One region of the Spirillospora sp. CA-108201 genome, then DNA from elsewhere that is predicted to be linked to it. Evidence: riboswitches for the same ligand, from Rfam matches in the RefSeq annotation. Region 1 holds a riboswitch; each other region holds the start of a gene.

Region 1 (4,203 bases):
CTGCCTGTGGAGGGACTCCGCGTCCTGAACCTGGCCGCCGAGCTTCTGCCGCGCGGCCAGCAGGAGCTGTGGACTGGAGACGACGACCCACCGTGTTCCGACCAGGTATGTTCCGCCGTACATCGAGGAGTATTCGAGCCAATCTTGCTGCGCCTTGTCGGTGGCGAAGGTGTTGAGCACGTACTTCCCCGACAGGGTCACACAGATCGCCTGCCGGTAGTCGACCGCCTTGCCGCGCACCTCTGGCGTGCAGCCCATCCTGGTTCCGAGTTCTTCGATGCTCGCGGGAGCAAGGGACTGCGTACCCCTCCCGGAACTCCTCGGACCGTCAGCCTTCAAGGGCGCTGCATTGTTCCCAGCGGACTTGCTCGTGCCGCACCCCGCCGCGGCCAACACGGCGCCGATTCCCACTGCCGCCAACACACGGATCTGAAGGCAGTGAAGTCCAAGGTGCCGGATTCTCATTGTCGCCTCTCGGGTGGCTCGGCGTCCGACGGCATGCCTTCTACGGCTTGTCGAATACCGGTACGCCAAGAGCTCCTCGGCGGTTCACCGCGCCGCGCCGACACTGCCGAAGGTCCGCAACGGCAGCGCAGTAACCAGGGCGAGAACCATGCCACGCCCTCGGCGACGTCGTCCGGTGGCGTGGCGGGAGCCTGATCACGGTACGACCGACTTGACTGATCGCATGATCTGGCTATCATTCCAGTATGACGATTGATTCTGAATGTGGAATGACTTCGCTGGACGGGTTGGCGCCCGCGGCCGCGCTGTTCCACTCGCTGGCCGATCCGGTGCGGCTGTCGATCGTGCAGCGGCTGGCGCTGGGTGAGGTCCGGGTGGTGGATCTGACCCGTGAGCTGGGGTTGGCGCAGTCCACGGTGTCCAAGCATCTCGCCTGTCTGCGCGGCTGCAAGCTGGTGGACTACCGCGCCGAGGGCCGCCAGTCGTTCTACTTCATCGCCGTGCCGGAGCTGCTGGACCTGCTGCGCTCGGCCGAGCATCTGCTGGCGGCCACCGACCGCGCCGTCGCGTTGTGCCCGACTCATGGCACTGCGGGCGATCGGCCGCTGGGAGCCTGTCCTTCCGAGGCGAAGGAGCGGGCATGACCACCGTGTCGCTGGGGCCGTCTCCGGAGCGGCGGGCGGTGCTGGCGCGGCGGGTGCGCCTGCTGGTGGCCGCCACGATCTCCTACAACGTCGTCGAGGCCGTCGTCGCCGTCACCGCCGGGACCCTGGCCTCCTCCGGCGCGCTGGTGGCGTTCGGTCTGGACTCGGTGATCGAGGTGGCCTCCGCCGCCGCGGTCGCCTGGCAGTTCTCCGCCCGCGACCCCGAGCGGATCGAGCAGCGCGAGAAGCGCGCACTGCGGATCATCGCGGTCTCGTTCTTCGCGCTGGCCGCCTACGTCGCCGCCGACTCGGTCCGTTCCCTGGCCGGCGGTGCCGAGGCCGAGCACTCGACGCCCGGGCTGGTCCTGGCCGCGCTGTCGCTGGCAGTGATGCCGTTCCTGTCGGCCGCGCAGCGCCGGGCCGGCCGGGAGCTGGGATCGGCCAGTGCGGTCGCCGACTCCAAGCAGACCCTGCTGTGCACCTATCTGTCGGGCGTGCTGCTGGCGGGGCTGGCGGTCAACACCCTGTTCGGCTGGTCCTGGGCCGACCCGATCGCCGCGCTCGTCATCGCCGCCGTCGCGTTCAAGGAGGGCCGGGACGCGTGGCGCGGCGACGCCTGCTGCGTTCTGCCGACCGGTAGTACCACGGCCGCCGATGACAGTCCCGAAGCCGCGCAGGACGCCTGCGCGACATGCGGGCCCGGCTGCGCCTGCTGCTCCTGACCCATCCTCGACGAGTTCGGAGGACATCGTGGCGGTCACCGCGCTGGTCGTCTATCTGGTCTGGGCCGTGCTGGCGTTCGGGCTGCGGACCCTCCTGCAGTGGCGCCGCACCGGCGACACCGGCTTCCGCGGCGGCGGCCTGGGCAAGGGGACGGTGCAATGGTGGGCCAGGGTGCTGTTCACCGGCGCGCTGCTGATCGGTGCCGCGGGCCCGATCGCGGCGCTGGCCGGGCTCGCCGCGGTCACCGCCCTTGATCACACCGCCGTGCAGGTGGCCGGGACCGCGCTGGCCCTCGGGGGAGTGGCGGGCACGCTGGCCGCGCAGACCTCGATGGGAAACTCCTGGCGGATCGGCGTCGAGGAGGCCGAGCGCACCGAACTGGTCACCGGCGGCGCGTTCAGCCTGGCCCGCAACCCCATCTTCACCACGATGATCGTCACCGCCGCCGGGCTGGCCGCGATGGTCCCCAACGCGATCTTCGCTGTTCGGCCTCGTCGTGACCGTGGTGGCGGTCCAGATGCAGGTCCGCGCGGTCGAGGAGCCTTACCTGCTGCGCACTCACGGCGATGCTTACGCCGCCTACGCCGCAGAGGTCGGACGGTTCCTGCCAGGTGTCGGACGCCTCGCCTCGCCCCAAGGCGTTCAGCGGCGACGTCTCCGCCGGGGACGGCCGGCGACCGCGCCGAATCCCGCGGACGGCTCCGTCCGGGGAACCGGGGACCCGATCTTCAGGGGTGAATCCGTCCCGACGGGACGGTAGGGCGACTCCGGCCCGAACCCGTCAGCTGACCCGGTAGGCGGTACAGGAGAGGACACCGCATGCAGCGACGAGCTGCCGGCCCCCGAACGACGGCCCGCCGCAGGATCCGCACCGGCCGGCCCGGCGGTGTCACGGCATGGACGGCCGCCCTCGCGCTGTCCGCCGGGCTTCTCGCGCCCGCGCCCGCGCACGCCGAGCCCAAGCCGACGCGCAAGCAGCTCACCGCGCAGCAGGAGAAGCTCGCCGACGAGGCCGAGAAGCTCAGCGAGCAGTACAACGGCCTGCGCGAACGCCTCAAGCAGGCCGAGCACGCCGCGAAGACGGCCAAGAGCAGCGCACTGCGCCAGCAGAAGGCGCTGGACGAGGCGCGCGAGCGCATGGCGAAGATCGCCGCCGACAGCTACAAGAACGGCCCCGCGGACCCGGCGATCTCCTTCGCCACGTCCTCCGACCCGCAGGCCGTCCTGGACCAGTCGGCCACCCTCAACTACTTCGCCAAGCAGAACGACATCCGCATCACGCAGATGCTCCAGGTGATGCAGGGCGCCGACCGGTCCCGCAAGGCCGCCGAGCGGCGCGCCGCCCAGGTGCGCGCGCTCACCGGCGAGGCGAAGAAGAAGCGCCGGGAACTCCAGGTCAAACTGAAGAAGGTCGAGAAGCAGCTCGGCACCTTCAAGACCGCCGGCGGGCGGCCCGGCTCCATCCCCAACCTCAGCCAGCTCAAGCCCGGCGACCTGGTGTTCTTCCACAGCGACCTGCACCACATGGGTATGTACATCGGCAACGGCAACATGGTCCACGCGCCGCAGACCGGCGACGTCGTCAAGATCGCCCCCATCGCCGGCCGCCCTTCGCCGGCGGAGTCCGCGTCGCCTAGCGAAATCGGCTCTGCGAGCGGTCCCCGTCGTCCACCCCTGGGGCGGCGGGGACGCCACTCTGCGGACCATGCCTGGACTCAGGACGCCTGCCGGTGTAACCGGCGGCCTCTGCGGCTTTGGTGATGCCTGTCCCGCAGCCGAGCAGGGTGATGCCGTGTTGTAGTCGCGCCCAGCGGCGCCAGGCGGGAAAGGGGAGGCCGACCTCCTCCAGGAACAACGACTCCAGGAGTTCGGCTGGATAGCCGACATGCTCGGCGACCCGACGCAGGGTCAGCCGCCCGAGTACCAGATCCGGCAGCGCGCGCATTGTCTCGGTGAGCGCCGGGTGCGGCGTTCGGCGGGCCGGCCGCTCCAGGATCGAGTGTGCGGAGGCCAGCGAAAGATGCCGTGGTGAGGCGGCCGGATCGACCGGCCGAGCTGTGCTGGTCCATGTGCTGACGGCAAGTCGGTCCCCCCTGGAGGAGGCGATCCGTGCCCGTGCGGCGGTGCCGGTCCGTCCCGCCGGGTCAAGGTAGGCGATGACCCCGAAAGCCGGCTCGGGGACGCGCATCGCATGCGCTGCGCCGCTCGGGATGATAGCCGCCTCGGCGGGCAGTTCGCGTCCGGCGGCGTCCCGCAAGAAGACCTGGCCGCAGCCGACGAGCAGGACCTGGATCGCTTCATGGGAGTGCGGTTCGGCGGTCTCGATCGCACCGGCGAACAGCAACACCCCTGGTTCGGGGAACACGCCGGT
Region 2 (4,203 bases), 7.3 Mb from region 1:
CGCGAGCTGTGCACCAAACTGCCCTTCTGCGACTTCGGCGCCGTCATCGACCCGCCGTCCGCCGACGTCACCGCCCATGTCGTCGAGGCGCTGTCGAAGGAGGGCCTCGCGGAGTCGGCCATGGTCAGGCGCGCCGTCGTGTGGCTGCTCCGGGCGCAGGAGGCGGACGGCTCGTGGTTCGGGCGCTGGGGGGCGAACCACGTCTACGGGACGGGCGGCGTGGTGCCCGCGCTCGTCGCGGCCGGGGTCGGTCCCGGCAAGCCCGCCGTCCGGCGCGCCGTGGTCTGGCTGGAGGACCACCAGAACCCCGACGGGGGCTGGGGCGAGGACCTGCGCTCCTACGACGACCCCGCGTGGGTCGGGCGGGGGGAGTCCACCCCGTCGCAGACGGCCTGGGCGCTGCTGGCGCTGCTCGCCGCGGGCGAGCGCACCCCGGCCGTGGAGGCCGGCGTGCGGTGGCTCGTCGACCACCAGCGGCCGGACGGCACCTGGGACGAGGACCACTTCACCGGCACCGGCTTCCCCGGCGACTTCTACATCAACTACCACCTGTACCGGCTGGTGTTCCCCGTCAGCGCCCTCGGCCGCTACCTGGACGGCGCGGCATGAGGCGGGCGCGCGGTCCTGCGGAGACCACCGAGTCCACCCTGCACAAGGAGGTCCGGACACCATGAGCATGCCGCTCCGCCAGAGCCTTCGCATCGGCGGCTACATCCTGCGCAACAAGCTGCGCCGCCGGGAGAAGTTCCCGCTCATCGTCGAGCTGGAGCCCCTGTTCGCCTGCAACCTCGCCTGCGCCGGCTGCGGGAAGATCCAGCACCCGCACGACGTGCTGAAGAGGCGCATGCCGGTCGAGCAGGCCCTCGCCGCCATCGAGGAGTGCGGCGCGCCGATGGTCTCCATCGCGGGCGGCGAGCCGCTCATGCACCCGCAGATCGACGAGCTGGTGAACGAGCTCGTCAGGCGCAAGAAGTTCGTCTTCCTGTGCACGAACGCGCTGCTCATCCCGAAGAAGCTCGACAGGTTCACGCCGTCGCCGTACTTCGCGTGGGCGGTGCACATCGACGGGCTGCGGGAACGCCACGACGAGTCCGTCTGCAAGGAGGGCGTGTTCGACGACGCCGTCGCCGCCATCGAGGAGTGCCGGCGGCGGGGGTTCCGCGTCACGACCAACACGACGATCTTCAACACGGACACGCCGCAGACCGTCATCGACGTCCTGAACTACCTCAACGACGACCTCGGGGTCGACGAGATGATGATCTCGCCCGGCTACGCCTACGACAAGGCGCCCGACCAGGAGCACTTCCTCGGCGTCCAGGAGACGCGGGAGCTCTTCCGCAAGGCGTTCGGGGACGGCAACCGCAAGCGGTGGCGCTTCAACCACTCGCCCCTGTTCCTGGACTTCCTGGAAGGCAAGGTCGACTTCCCCTGCACGGCCTGGGCGATCCCGTCCTACTCCCTCTTCGGCTGGCAGCGTCCCTGCTACCTGATGTCGGACGGCTACGCGCAGACCTACCAGGAACTCCTGGACGAGACCGACTGGGACTCCTACGGACGAGGCCGCGACTCCCGGTGCGCCAACTGCATGGCCCACTGCGGCTACGAGCCCACGGCGGTCTTCTCGACCCTCGGTTCCCTGAAGGAGTCGCTGCGGGCCGTCCGATCGGTCTGATCCCGTCCCGCCTCACGACCCGTTCTGCCCGGCACCGGCGATCCGCCGGTGCCGGGCGTCTTTCAGGGGCGGCCTACTTGAGGGACGTCGGGCGGTACGCCTTGTACTCGTCGCCCGAGGAAAGCCCGTAGTCGAGCGTCCGGTGGTCGGTTCCGTACCGGCCGCGCTGCTCGTAGGCCCAGTACGACGAGTGCTTCTTGTCGGCCCACTTCTCGAAGATGACGACGTGCCGGGTGGTGTTGCTGCCGAGGGCGTCCATGACGAGGTCGCCCTTCTTCAACTCGGACATCTTGATGCGCTCGGTGTACCGCGACGAGGTGAGGCCCACGGTGTTCGGCCCGGGCTTGGGCAGCCCCAGCGCCATGGACACGAATCCCGAGCAGTCGGTGCGGTAGCCGTTGTGCGTGCTGGTCTGGCTGTAGGGGACCCGCTCGCCGGTGTGCGGATGCCAGGTCCTGGCCCGCGCGATGACCTTGGACCGCTCGTCCGACTTGGATTCCGCGGCCTGCTTCTTGGGCTTGCTCTTCGTCGACGGCGCGGCCTTCACCGGCGCCATGTAGTCCTTCTGGACCTGGACCTGCGCTCTGGTCTGCTCCTGCGGCGCGGCCTGCTGCGGCGCGGTCCGCTGCTGCGGCACGGTCTGGACGGCGGCGACCGTCTCGGTGGACGCGTGCTGCAAGGCCGTCGGCACGGCCGCCGTCACGCCGAAGACGGCGAGACCCGTCAGCGTGACCGTGGCCCAGGGGGTCGGTCGCAGAACGCGCGACCACTTGCCGTGCTCGCCTTTCGGTTGCTTGCCTTTCACAGGGGGGCTCCTTGCTTCCATGTGCCGCCTACCGGGTTAGCTGACGGGTTCGGACGTGGAAGTCGCCCTACGGCCTGAGCAGGCCGATTCACCCCAGTGCGGGTTGGGTCCCCGGCTCCGCGCCATGGCGGACTCGGCGGGTGCCGCTGGGGGACAGCGGCGCTGACGATGTGGGACCCGATCGACGTCGCGTCTCGGGCCTTGTCGCGGGGTGGGAACCCCGCCCCACCATGTGGGACAAAACGCCTGGAAGACGTCTTGAAGGGGCAAAGTTACTGAAATCGTAAAGAAACGGCAAGGTCACGCATCTCGATTTCCGCAGCTCAGTGCCCTGTCGGCCGTCGTGCGAGCCGCCGGTGCGGGGCGTCCGGTCGGCGAACGAGACTCGATCCGTCACTAGACGGAGAAGAAACCTCCAGTTATTATCCGGAGGAGAATCCTTCATTTACCGGGAGGTGGGCTCCATGACCGCCATCACGGCGCGGACCGCGTCCGGCCCGTACGCGGGCGCCCCGAACCGGCGCTGGGCGGCGCTGGTCGTCATCGCCGTCGCGCAGCTGATGATCGCCCTCGACGCCACGATCGTGAACATCGCGCTGCCGACGGCTCAGCACGCGCTCGGCTTCGGCGACGCCGACCGGCAGTGGATGATCACCGCCTACACCCTGTCCTTCGCCGGGCTGCTCCTGCTCGGCGGCCGGATCGCCGACCTGGTCGGGCGGCGCCGCAGCTTCCTGGCCGGGCTGGCCGGGTTCGCGGTCGCCTCGATGATCGCCGGGGCCGCGCCGGGCTTCGGGGTCCTCGTGGTCGGGCGCGCCCTCCAGGGGGCGTTCGCCGCGCTGCTCGCGCCCACGGCCCTGTCCCTGCTGGCCGTCACCTTCACCGAACCCAAGGAGCGCGCGAAGGCGTTCGGCGTGTACGGCGCCGTGGCGAGCAGCGGCGCCGCCGTCGGGCTGCTGCTCGGCGGCGCGCTGACCCAGTACGCCGACTGGCGCTGGTGCCTCTACGTCAACGTGGCGATCGCCGCCGCCGCGTCGGTGGCGGGACGGATCGTCCTGCCGGCGCCGCCGGGCTTCCCCGGGTCGCGCCTCGACTGGATCTCGGCCGTCCTCGTCACCGGCGGCCTGGCGGCCGTCGTGTACGGCGCCGGCCAGGCCGCCCCGCACGGCTGGGACGCCTGGCAGACCCTCGCGCCCCTCGCGATCGGCGTCCTGGCGCTCGCCCTGTTCGTCGCGCGCCAGGCCGGGCACGGCGCGCCGCTGCTGCCGCTGCGGATCCTCGCCGACCGCGACCGGGCCGGCGCCTACCTCGCGGTGGCCACCGCGGTCGTCGGCGCCTTCGGGGTCTTCCTCACGCTCACCTACTACCTCCAGGTGGTGGCGCACTTCTCGCCGATGCGCACCGGGCTGGCGTTCCTGCCGATGGCCGTCGCGAACTCCGCGAGCGGCTACCTGGTCGGCGCCGTGCTCATCCGGCGGGTGCCCGCCCGGCTGCTGATCGCCGGCGGCCTGCTCACGGCCGCGGCCGGGCTGGCCGTCCTGACCCGGCTCGACGCGGGCAGCGGCTACGCCACCGCCGTCGTCCCGGTCGAGGTCCTGCTCGGGCTCGGCATGGGCGCCGCGTTCCCGCCGGCGTTCTCGCTGGCGACCGCGGGCGTCTCCCCGCGCGAGGCCGGGGTCGCCGCCGCCGTCGTCAACGCCGCGTCCCAGATGGGCGGCTCGAT
Region 3 (4,203 bases), 2.2 Mb from region 1:
GGACGCGGCGGCCGAGCGTGCCGCGCGGGCGCCCGGCGCCCCAGTACACCCGCCCGTCCCGCTCCACCAGGCGGGCGCGCAGCTCGGGCCGCTTCACCGGGTCGTACTCGGCGGCGGCGAGCGCGCCCGCGTGGTCGCCCTCGCGGATCAGGTGCGCGGCGATCGCGGGCAGCGGGTTGGCCTCCTCGAAGACCCTCGGGTCCAGCTCGGCCAGGTAACCGGCGGCCAGGTCGAGGAAGCGCGCCTGGTGGGCGGGCTCGCGGTCGCGCAGGTCGCGCAGGTAGAGCACCAGGTCGTGGTTGACGAACTTGACGTCCTTGGCCCGCCGCAGGTCGTAGGCGCCGCGCAGCGCGAAGAGCATGTCGATGCGGCGGTGGATCTCCAGCCGGTCGGCGAAGTTCGCCAGCTCCGCGCGCCGGTTGGAGATCGACGGCGCCCGCGTCCGCTCCCTGACCAGCCAGTTGTACACGCGGTGCGGGATCAGCGCGGTCCGTCCCGCCTCCAGGTAGGCCTCGGCGGTGAAGAGCAGGTCCTCGTAGTGCAGCCGCTCGACGAACCGCAGCCCGTGCTCCTCCAGGAAGCCGCGCCGGTAGGCCTTGTTGGTCGAGAGGGTGTCGTAGAGGAGATCGGGGTTCTCACCCAGCGAGTCGTAGACGACGCTGTTCCGGTAGAGCCAGGGGTACCAGGGGCGGATCCGCCCCTTCGCGCCCTCGGGCACGTCGAGGAAGATCCGGTCGCAGAGCCCCGAGACCAGGTCGGCGCCGGTGTCCTCGGCGGCGGCGAGCAGGTTGAGGCAGGCGTGCCGGTCCAGCAGGTCGTCGCTGTCGAGGAACATCACGTACCGGCCGGTGGACGCCTCGATCCCGATGTTGCGGGGGCGGCCGCAGCCGCCGGAGTTGGCCGGCAGGTGGACGGCCCGGACCCGGCCCGGGTGGGCCGCGGCGAGCCGGTCGGCGGCCTCGCCGGTGCCGTCGGTGCTCGCGTCGTCGACGATCAGCGTCTCGACGCCGCCCAGCGACTGCGCCAGCGTCGAGGCCACCGCCCGCGGAAGCCTCCGCGCGTCGTTGTAGGCGATCACCACCACGCTGACATCCGGGCGCACCGCCATCGGCATCCCCCTCCGCAGACCGGACGTCCTGGTTTCCTTTCCAGGAACGCCGCACTGAGGTCCAAGAGGGATCAAAGGCTGTCAACGCTTAGCATTACCCACCGACAGCGGAGGCAATGGGCACAACACCCGGAACGCCAGAAGGCGCCCGGCGGGGGCCGGGCGCCTTCGCTGAGCGCGCACCTTCTCGGGCGGTGTCGGATCAGCTGGCGTATTCGGGGTAGCCGTAGCCGACGACCTGCGACTTCTCGCGGACCTTCTTCTGCACCGCGTTGTCGGTGTTGCCCTCGATGGTGGTGATGCTGCCGTCGCCGTTGTCCTTGACGACGATGCCGACGTGGTCGATGTCGCCGATGCCGGCCTTCGAGCCGTCCTGCCAGTCGAAGAACACCACCGCGCCCGGCTTGGCCTTGTGGCCCCAGCGGCCGGTCTGCTTGAACCAGCTGGCGTGCTGGACGGTGTAGGCGTCCCAGCCCATGTTCTTGACGCCGGTCTGGGCGCCGAGCCAGGAGACGAACATGTTGCACCACTGGGCGCCGTTGTACTCCTTGACCGAGAAGCCGCCGTCACGCTTGGCGGTGGCCTTCGCCTGCGGAGTCGAGACGTACCACTTGTGGTACTTGGTCTGGCCGCCCTTGCCCTCGTGGATGCCGACCTGCTTCTGCGCGAGCTTGATCACTTCGGCGGGCTTGACGGCGTGCGGCGGGACCTTGAAGCCCTCGCGCCGCGCCTCGGCCGCGACCTTGTCGGCCTTCACGGTCTTGACCTGGGAGGACTTGGCCTGGGAGGACTTGGCCTGGGAGGAGTGGTGCGCGGCGGTGCCCTGCTCGGCGACCGCCGCCGTCTGGGCGGAGGTCTCGGCGACCGCGCGGCCGCCGGCGAGGGGGTTGACCACCGAGAGCCCGACCGCGCCCGCCAGGACCGCGCCTACGGCGACGCCGACGGCCTTGTCCTCGGGCGTGAGGCGGTTGAGCGAAAGTCGATCGAAAAGACCGGACATGCAGGGAATCTCCTTGTCTTCCATGGCGCCTACCGGGTTAGCTGACGGATTCGGGCATGGAAGCAGCCCTACGGCGCGACTCTCGGGCGCGCCGATTCACCCCAGAAACGTGGGTCCCCGGCTCCGTTCCGGTCGTCCCGACCGGCCGGACTCGGCCTCGCATCGCGCTCGGCGGTGCAGGTATGCGGATGTTCTCACTGACAGATCTTGATGAGGGGGCGCGCGTCGATTGGCGCGCATCGCGTGCGGATTCCGCTCCGCGATCCTCGGCCGCGCATGGTGCGGCCGGCGGCAACGCATGGAACGCGTTGCGTGATTCGGGATCGAAGGTACCAACCTTCTCAAGAAAAGCAAACCAGGCATAAAGTAAAGTCTTGCCTGCTCAAAGCCCTTCCAAGAGACTCCCAACACCGAGGCCGCCCCGCGTCTTCCCGATCTTTGCCGAGATGGCCCTCAGCCCCTTGCCCGCCGTACTTACCGGCCCTTCGAGAAAAGGTAAAGAAGATCGAAAAGGTGGCGCCCGGCGCCTCTCGCCGGGGCGCCCGGCGCTCCCCTGGCGCCGCTGGGTGAGTCGCAGGTCACACCCGGCGATCCTCGCTGGTCAGGCGTGCCGTTCGTCACCGCGAGGCCTGGGCGGTCACTCCACGTAAAGGGCGAAGAGCGTGGTGTCGTCCGCCGCCCGGTCGTGCTCCATCCGCGCCAGCACCTCGTCCAGGACCCGCTCGGGACGCGTGGAGGAGTCCCGCAGGATGCGGGTCAGGCGGACGATCCGCTCGTCCAGGTCCGCGTCCCTGCGCTCCACCAGCCCGTCGGTGTAGAGGAAGAGCATGTCTCCCGAGTCGAGCCCGGTGGTGATCGTCGTGTACTCCCAGCCGGGCATCGCGCCGAGCATCGGGTCGCGGACCACTTCCAGCGGGGTCGCCCGCCCGTCCCGGACCAGGATCGGCGGCGGATGGCCCGCGCACGTCCACTCCAGGACGTGCCGGGACGGGTCGTAGTGGGCGACGATGGCGGTGCCCGTCGCGGGCGGGTCCATGGCGCCGATCAGCTCGTTCAGCCAGCCGACCAGCCGGCCCGCCCGCTCCCCCGTGCAGGCGAGGCCCAGCAGGCCGTTCCGGGTCCGCGCCATCGCGGCCGCCGCCGGCAGCCCGTGCCCGGCCGCGTCCCCGATGGCGAACATCGCCCGCCCGTCCTGCAGGGCGCGGGTCGCGAACCAGTCGCCGCCGATCCGGGCCGTGCTCTCCGCCGCCATGCTGCGGATCGAGGTGGTCATGCCCGGCAGCTGCTCGACCTCGTCCTCGTCCGGCAGGATGGCCCGCCGCAGCGTCACCGCCACCCGGCGCTCCTGCGCCGTCCTCGCCTGCTGGCGCAGCATCTGCCGCCGGGTCTCGGCCAGCGCCCGCTCCACCCCGCGCCGCCGGGTGATGTCCTGCGAGACGATGTTGATCGAGACGGGCAGTCCGGACTCCCCGAGCACCGGCTCGGCGAACACCCACAGGTGGCGCGGCGTCCCGTCCTGGCCGATCACGCGGTGCTCCGCCTCGACCGGTTCGCGGCGCGAGAACATCGTCTGGACGGCCTCCTCCACCAGCGGGAGGTCGTCGTCGGCCACGACCTTCGGCAGGTCGTGCGGCATCGGCGGCACCTCGTCCGGAGAGAGGCCGTAGTTGGCCAGCATCTGCGGCGTCCAGTCCGCCTCGCCCGTCGCGAGGTCCCACTCCCCGAACCCGATCAGGGCGAGCCGCTCCACCCGCTCAAGCCGCCGCGCGATGCGGTCCTCGGCCAGGTGGTACCGCCAGGTCACGCAGATGCCGGTCGGCACGCGGACGCACCGCACGCTCATCCGCGACGACCGGGACAGGCCGCGCTGGGCCGTCGAGTACTGGATCGAGGAACGTTCCAAATGTGCACCGGACTCCAGCACCCCGACATACTCGTCGAACAGGCCGCTGAGCACCGCCCCGGGATCCGTCCGCAGCAGCCGCAGCCCGGTCAGCTCCTCCCGGCCCCGCCCGAACATGTCCCTGGCGACGCCGTTGAGCTCCGCGAAGAGGAAGTCGGCCACGTTGCCGTCCGGCCCCCGCACCGGGACCAG
Region 4 (4,203 bases), 2.8 Mb from region 1:
AGGAAACGGGCGCCCAGGGGAGTGAAGCCCAGTAGCAGGACCAGGGCGAGGCCGACCAGGAGCCCGGTGTAGGCGGGCGGGTTGACGGCCGAGTCGAACGCCTTGGAGCGCGCGATCTCCGCGGGGGTGAAGTCCAGCGCGGGATCGGGCGTCACCCGCCCGCCGGGGACGTGCCCGGGCAGCGGGTTCCACGGCGTGGTCCTCGCGAGGACGGCAGCGACCCCGGCGAAGAGCACGGCGGCGGTGACGGCGGCGGCGATCCGGGGCCGCCGCGCGGGGGCGGCGCCGGGCGTCCCGGCGGCGGCGCCCCCGGAGCGGCCCTCGTCGGTCTCCGCCTCGCTCATGCGAGCTCCTCCTTCACGTAGTCGCGCCACAGTGCGGTGAAGCGCTCCCGCGTGAGGCCGAGCACGTCGCGCAGCGCCGCGGCCTCCGGGGCGCGCCCGGCGGCCCGGTAGAGCCGCACCAGCGCCGCCTCACCGTACCGGTCGGCGACCATCCGGCAGGCGAGCCAGGCCTCCTGGTAGGCCTGGGAGAGGCGGGGGGAGCCGCCGGCGAACGCGGCCGCGGCGGGCAGCGCGGACGGCGCGCGGCCGGCGGAGACCTCGCTGCGCAGCTCGCCCGCCGCCGACCGGGCGCTGATCTTGACGCGCCGGTAGCCGACGTAGTCGGCGAAGCCCTCGATCAGCCACAGCGGGGTGCGCCGGTCGCGGGCGCCGCCCGTGGCGACGTGGGTCAGCTCGTGGGTGAGGACGACGTCGCGGCCCAGCTCGTTGAGGCGGCCGAAGGTGCCGGGGGAGACGATGACGCGGTCCTCGCCGCGGCCGCCCCCGGCGGACGGGGCGACGGTGGCGAGCGCGGCGATCTGGCCGAGGCTCTGCGCGGGGCCGGCGAGCGCGGAGGCCACGGTCGCGTCGGCGGGGACGAGCGCGACGACCCGCTGCGCCCACGCCTTGCCTACCACGGACGTGACGACCGGGACGGCCGCGTCCAGCCGCTCGGCGATGCCGTCGAGCCCGGCGCCGTCGCCGACGACGAGCCCGGCGCGGCCCCTCACCACCGCGAGGGGGCCGCAGTCCCAGATGTCGGTGTCGTCGGCGAGGCCGCGGGACGTCCCGTCGCCGACGATCGTCCACGCCCCGCCCCTCGGGGCCAGCGTGAGGTAGCGGGTGCGGGCGACGTGGCCCCGGTCGAATCCGCGCAGCCTGTAGCGCACCTCGACGCGGACGACGGCGGTCGCGCCGTCCACGGCCTCGGTGCCGGCGATGCGCTCCCGCCAGCCTTCCAGGGGGAGCTTCCGGAGGTTCCCGTACACGCGGGACTGGGAGTCCTGGAAGGCGGCGGGGGCGTGGCCCACCGTGGCGAGGAACGCCGTGCGGTCGCCGTCGCGGACGGCGCGGGCGCGGTTGGCGAGAACGGCGGCGGCCGCGTCCGGGCTGAACGTCCCGGCGGCCCGGGAGGCGGGGGCGCCGGCGTCCGCCGCCCCGCCGCCGGAGCGCGAGCCGGCCAGGCCGGCGCCTCCGGCGAGGAGGACGGCGGCCCCGCCCGCGCCGAGGGCGAGGGCCCTGCGCCGCGTCACGGGGGCGTCCTGCCCGGGGCCTTCCTCCATGGCCGCGATCCTATGCAGGGCGCGGGGCGGGAGGCGCCGTCACGACCGGTAGTCCGGGTAGCCGTAGCCGACCACGACGTCTGTGGAACGTTCCTTCACGCGGACGGCGTTGTCGGTGTTGCCCTCGACGGTCTCGATCGTCCCGTCGTCGACCTTCTTGATCACCATGCCGACGTGCTGGATGTCGTCGAGGGACTCGCCGCCGTCCCACGCGAAGAAGACGATCGCGCCCGGCCTCGGCTCGGTGCCCCAGCGGCCGTGCTCCTGGAACCAGCGGGCGTGGGCGATCGTCCAGGCGTCGCTGCCGACCTGGTCGCTGAAGCCGATCTGCTCGCCGACCCAGGAGACGAACATGTCGCACCAGTTCGCGTCGCCGTAGCCGTCGAGGGAGCCGCCGTCGCGCGCGAGCGTCTCCCGCGCGCGGGACGTGGCCATGTACCACTCCTGGAACTTGGTCTCGCCGCCGCCGTTCTCCTCGATGCCCACCTGCGAGCGGGCGAGGTCGATGGCCTGCGCGGCGGTGGGCCGCGACTTCGCGGCCGGCTTCCCGGAGGCCTTCGCCCGCGGCCGCCCGGGCCGGTCCCGCCCGCTCGCCGGGGCCGGCGAACCGGTGGTCCCGGGCTCGTCCTCGGACGGGCGCCCGGACGTGCGCCTGGACGGGTCGCCGTACGCCGCCAGACCGGGGGCGAGGTCGGCCGCGGCGGCGGACCTCACCGGGGCGGAGCCGAACGGCAGGACCGACGCCTGCGCGGTGGCCGCGGCGGTGCCGAGCACGGCGGCGCCGACGACCACGCCGCCGGTCGTCCGCCACGTGAGGGAGAAGGGGTTCGGCTTGCGATGCCTGCCGGAGGACTTCTTGCAGTGCGCGCGTGGCACGGGGGGATCTCCTCGACTTCCATGCCGCCTACCGGGTTAGCTGACGGGTTCGGGCGTGGAAGCCGCCCTACGGCCGCGCGAAGGCAGGCCGATTCACCCCGAAAGGACACAGTGGGTCCCCGGTTCCGCGACGGTCGCGCAAGCGCACGGCGGTCCGCGGATTCGGCGGTGACGTGCCCGGGGGCGGGCACGCCGGTTCGGATGGGGAATCTCGGCGGGCGCAGGCGCCCGCGGAGTGAGAGGGTGGGGGCGTGACCGCGTGGCGGCCACGCCCCAGGTAACGCTGCGGGATTCTCTCCTTGTCTTCCAGACGCCTACCGGGTTAGCTGACGGGTTCGGGCGTGGAAGTGGCCCTACGGCGGCTCTCGCCGGACTGCCGGGAGAGACGCGCCGATTCACCCCGGGTGCCGGAATGCCCGTCCGGAGACGTTCTCCGGACTCCGGCGGATATGGGTCCCCGGTTCCGCGCTGAGGCGGATTCGGCGCTGCCGCTGCGATCCTGGGGGCGAGATGGGGCCCGGCACGGGACCTGTCTCCCGCGTGCGAACGAGCGGCGCCTGATGTTGTGGGCGGACGGCGGCCCGTCTCCGGGGCCGTCCGGGGCCTGCCCCGCGTAGGCCACCGCTGCTGCGCACTCAGCGCCATGCACGCTGCGGCGTGCGCACGGTGGAACGGGGTCGGCCGGGTCTGCGTCGAGACCGTGCGGCGCCTTCGGGCGCCGCGGGGCGGCACGTGGGGCGTGCCGCCCTGGGGGGAGCGGCGCGTGGATCGCGCCGCCGTCACGCGGGTGCTGGATGCGCCGCGTGGGGCCGGGGCGCCTGGTGGGCGCCGCGGGGCCGCGGCGTCTGGAGGGCGCCGTGGGTGGTGACAAGGTACCAAAACCCCAAAAGAAGGCAAACCCCCCCAAAATCAACAACGGACCAGGTCAAGCCTGGTCCGTTGTCGATGAGGCCCCGTCACGCCCGCGGGGCGCGGGTGTCAGGGCGGTGCGTCAGGGGCGCCCGGCGCCGTAGAAGTTGTCCTTGTAGTAGCCGCTGCCGATGTCGCTGATCTTGACGACGTCGCCGGTGTGCGGGGCGTGGATCATCTTGCCGCCGCCCACGTAAAGGCCGACGTGGCCGAGGTTGCTGAAGAACACCAGATCGCCGGGCTGCAGGTTGTTCCAGGCGACCCGCTTGCTGTTGGTGTAGGCGTACTGGGTGTTGGTGGTGCGGGTGATGCCGACGCCCGCGGCGGCCCAGGCCTTCATGGTCAGGCCGGAGCAGTCGTAGGAGCTCGGGCCCTCGGCGCCGTAGGAGTAGGGCTTGCCGAGCTGGGCGTAGGCGAAGTTGAGCGCCGTGCGGGCCGGACCGCTGGCCGGCCCGTTGTAGGTGCCGCCGGTACCGCCGCCCGGGCTAGAGCCCGACGGCGTGCGCGGGCTGAGCCGGCGCACGAGCGTCTTCTGCTTCTTCACCTGCTTGTCGAGTTCCAGCTTCTGCTTCTTCAGCTCGTCCTGCTTCGACTTCACCTCGTCGTAGGAGGACTTCGCCTGGGACTGCTCGCGGCGGAGCCGCTGGGCGGTCGCGAGGAACTGGGTGAGCTGGGAGCTGCGCTCCTGCGACAGGTGCGAGAAGACGGCCGCCTGGTCGAGGATCGACTGCGGGTCCTTGCTGCCGACAAAGCCGGTGACATCGGCCGAGTCACCGTTCTTGTAGGCGGTGGCCGCCATCTGAGCGATCTTG

The links. Region 1 has a riboswitch for cyclic di-AMP ahead of ACQEU6_RS01370 (C40 family peptidase). Riboswitches for the same ligand answer to the same signal wherever they lie in the genome.
Region 2: it holds a riboswitch for cyclic di-AMP, as region 1 does, so the genes downstream of both, ACQEU6_RS36635 (NlpC/P60 family protein) here and ACQEU6_RS01370 (C40 family peptidase) in region 1, are expected to answer to the same signal.
Region 3: it holds a riboswitch for cyclic di-AMP, as region 1 does, so the genes downstream of both, ACQEU6_RS12115 (CHAP domain-containing protein) here and ACQEU6_RS01370 (C40 family peptidase) in region 1, are expected to answer to the same signal.
Region 4: it holds a riboswitch for cyclic di-AMP, as region 1 does, so the genes downstream of both, ACQEU6_RS15270 (CHAP domain-containing protein) here and ACQEU6_RS01370 (C40 family peptidase) in region 1, are expected to answer to the same signal.

Annotation. Positions count from the first base shown of each region.
Region 1 is NZ_JBNJNE010000001.1:287,502-291,704, forward strand. It holds gene ACQEU6_RS01350 (hypothetical protein) at 1-258, opposite strand, end outside; gene ACQEU6_RS01355 (ArsR/SmtB family transcription factor) at 711-1,109, shown strand; gene ACQEU6_RS01360 (cation efflux transmembrane domain-containing protein) at 1,106-1,831, shown strand; gene ACQEU6_RS01365 (hypothetical protein) at 2,087-2,272, opposite strand; cyclic di-AMP (ydaO/yuaA leader) riboswitch at 2,503-2,648, shown strand; gene ACQEU6_RS01370 (C40 family peptidase) at 2,652-3,593, shown strand.
Region 2 is NZ_JBNJNE010000001.1:7,627,948-7,632,150, forward strand. It holds gene shc (squalene--hopene cyclase) at 1-609, shown strand, start outside; gene hpnH (adenosyl-hopene transferase HpnH) at 671-1,675, shown strand; gene ACQEU6_RS36635 (NlpC/P60 family protein) at 1,749-2,480, opposite strand; cyclic di-AMP (ydaO/yuaA leader) riboswitch at 2,491-2,629, opposite strand; gene ACQEU6_RS36640 (MFS transporter) at 2,945-4,203, shown strand, end outside.
Region 3 is NZ_JBNJNE010000001.1:2,484,294-2,488,496, forward strand. It holds gene ACQEU6_RS12110 (bifunctional glycosyltransferase/CDP-glycerol:glycerophosphate glycerophosphotransferase) at 1-1,108, opposite strand, end outside; gene ACQEU6_RS12115 (CHAP domain-containing protein) at 1,311-2,108, opposite strand; cyclic di-AMP (ydaO/yuaA leader) riboswitch at 2,121-2,275, opposite strand; gene ACQEU6_RS12120 (PP2C family protein-serine/threonine phosphatase) at 2,746-4,203, opposite strand, start outside.
Region 4 is NZ_JBNJNE010000001.1:3,134,082-3,138,284, reverse strand. It holds gene ACQEU6_RS15280 (M48 family metallopeptidase) at 1-344, opposite strand, end outside; gene ACQEU6_RS15275 (hypothetical protein) at 341-1,606, opposite strand; gene ACQEU6_RS15270 (CHAP domain-containing protein) at 1,646-2,482, opposite strand; cyclic di-AMP (ydaO/yuaA leader) riboswitch at 2,492-2,660, opposite strand; cyclic di-AMP (ydaO/yuaA leader) riboswitch at 2,779-2,977, opposite strand; gene ACQEU6_RS15265 (C40 family peptidase) at 3,474-4,203, opposite strand, start outside.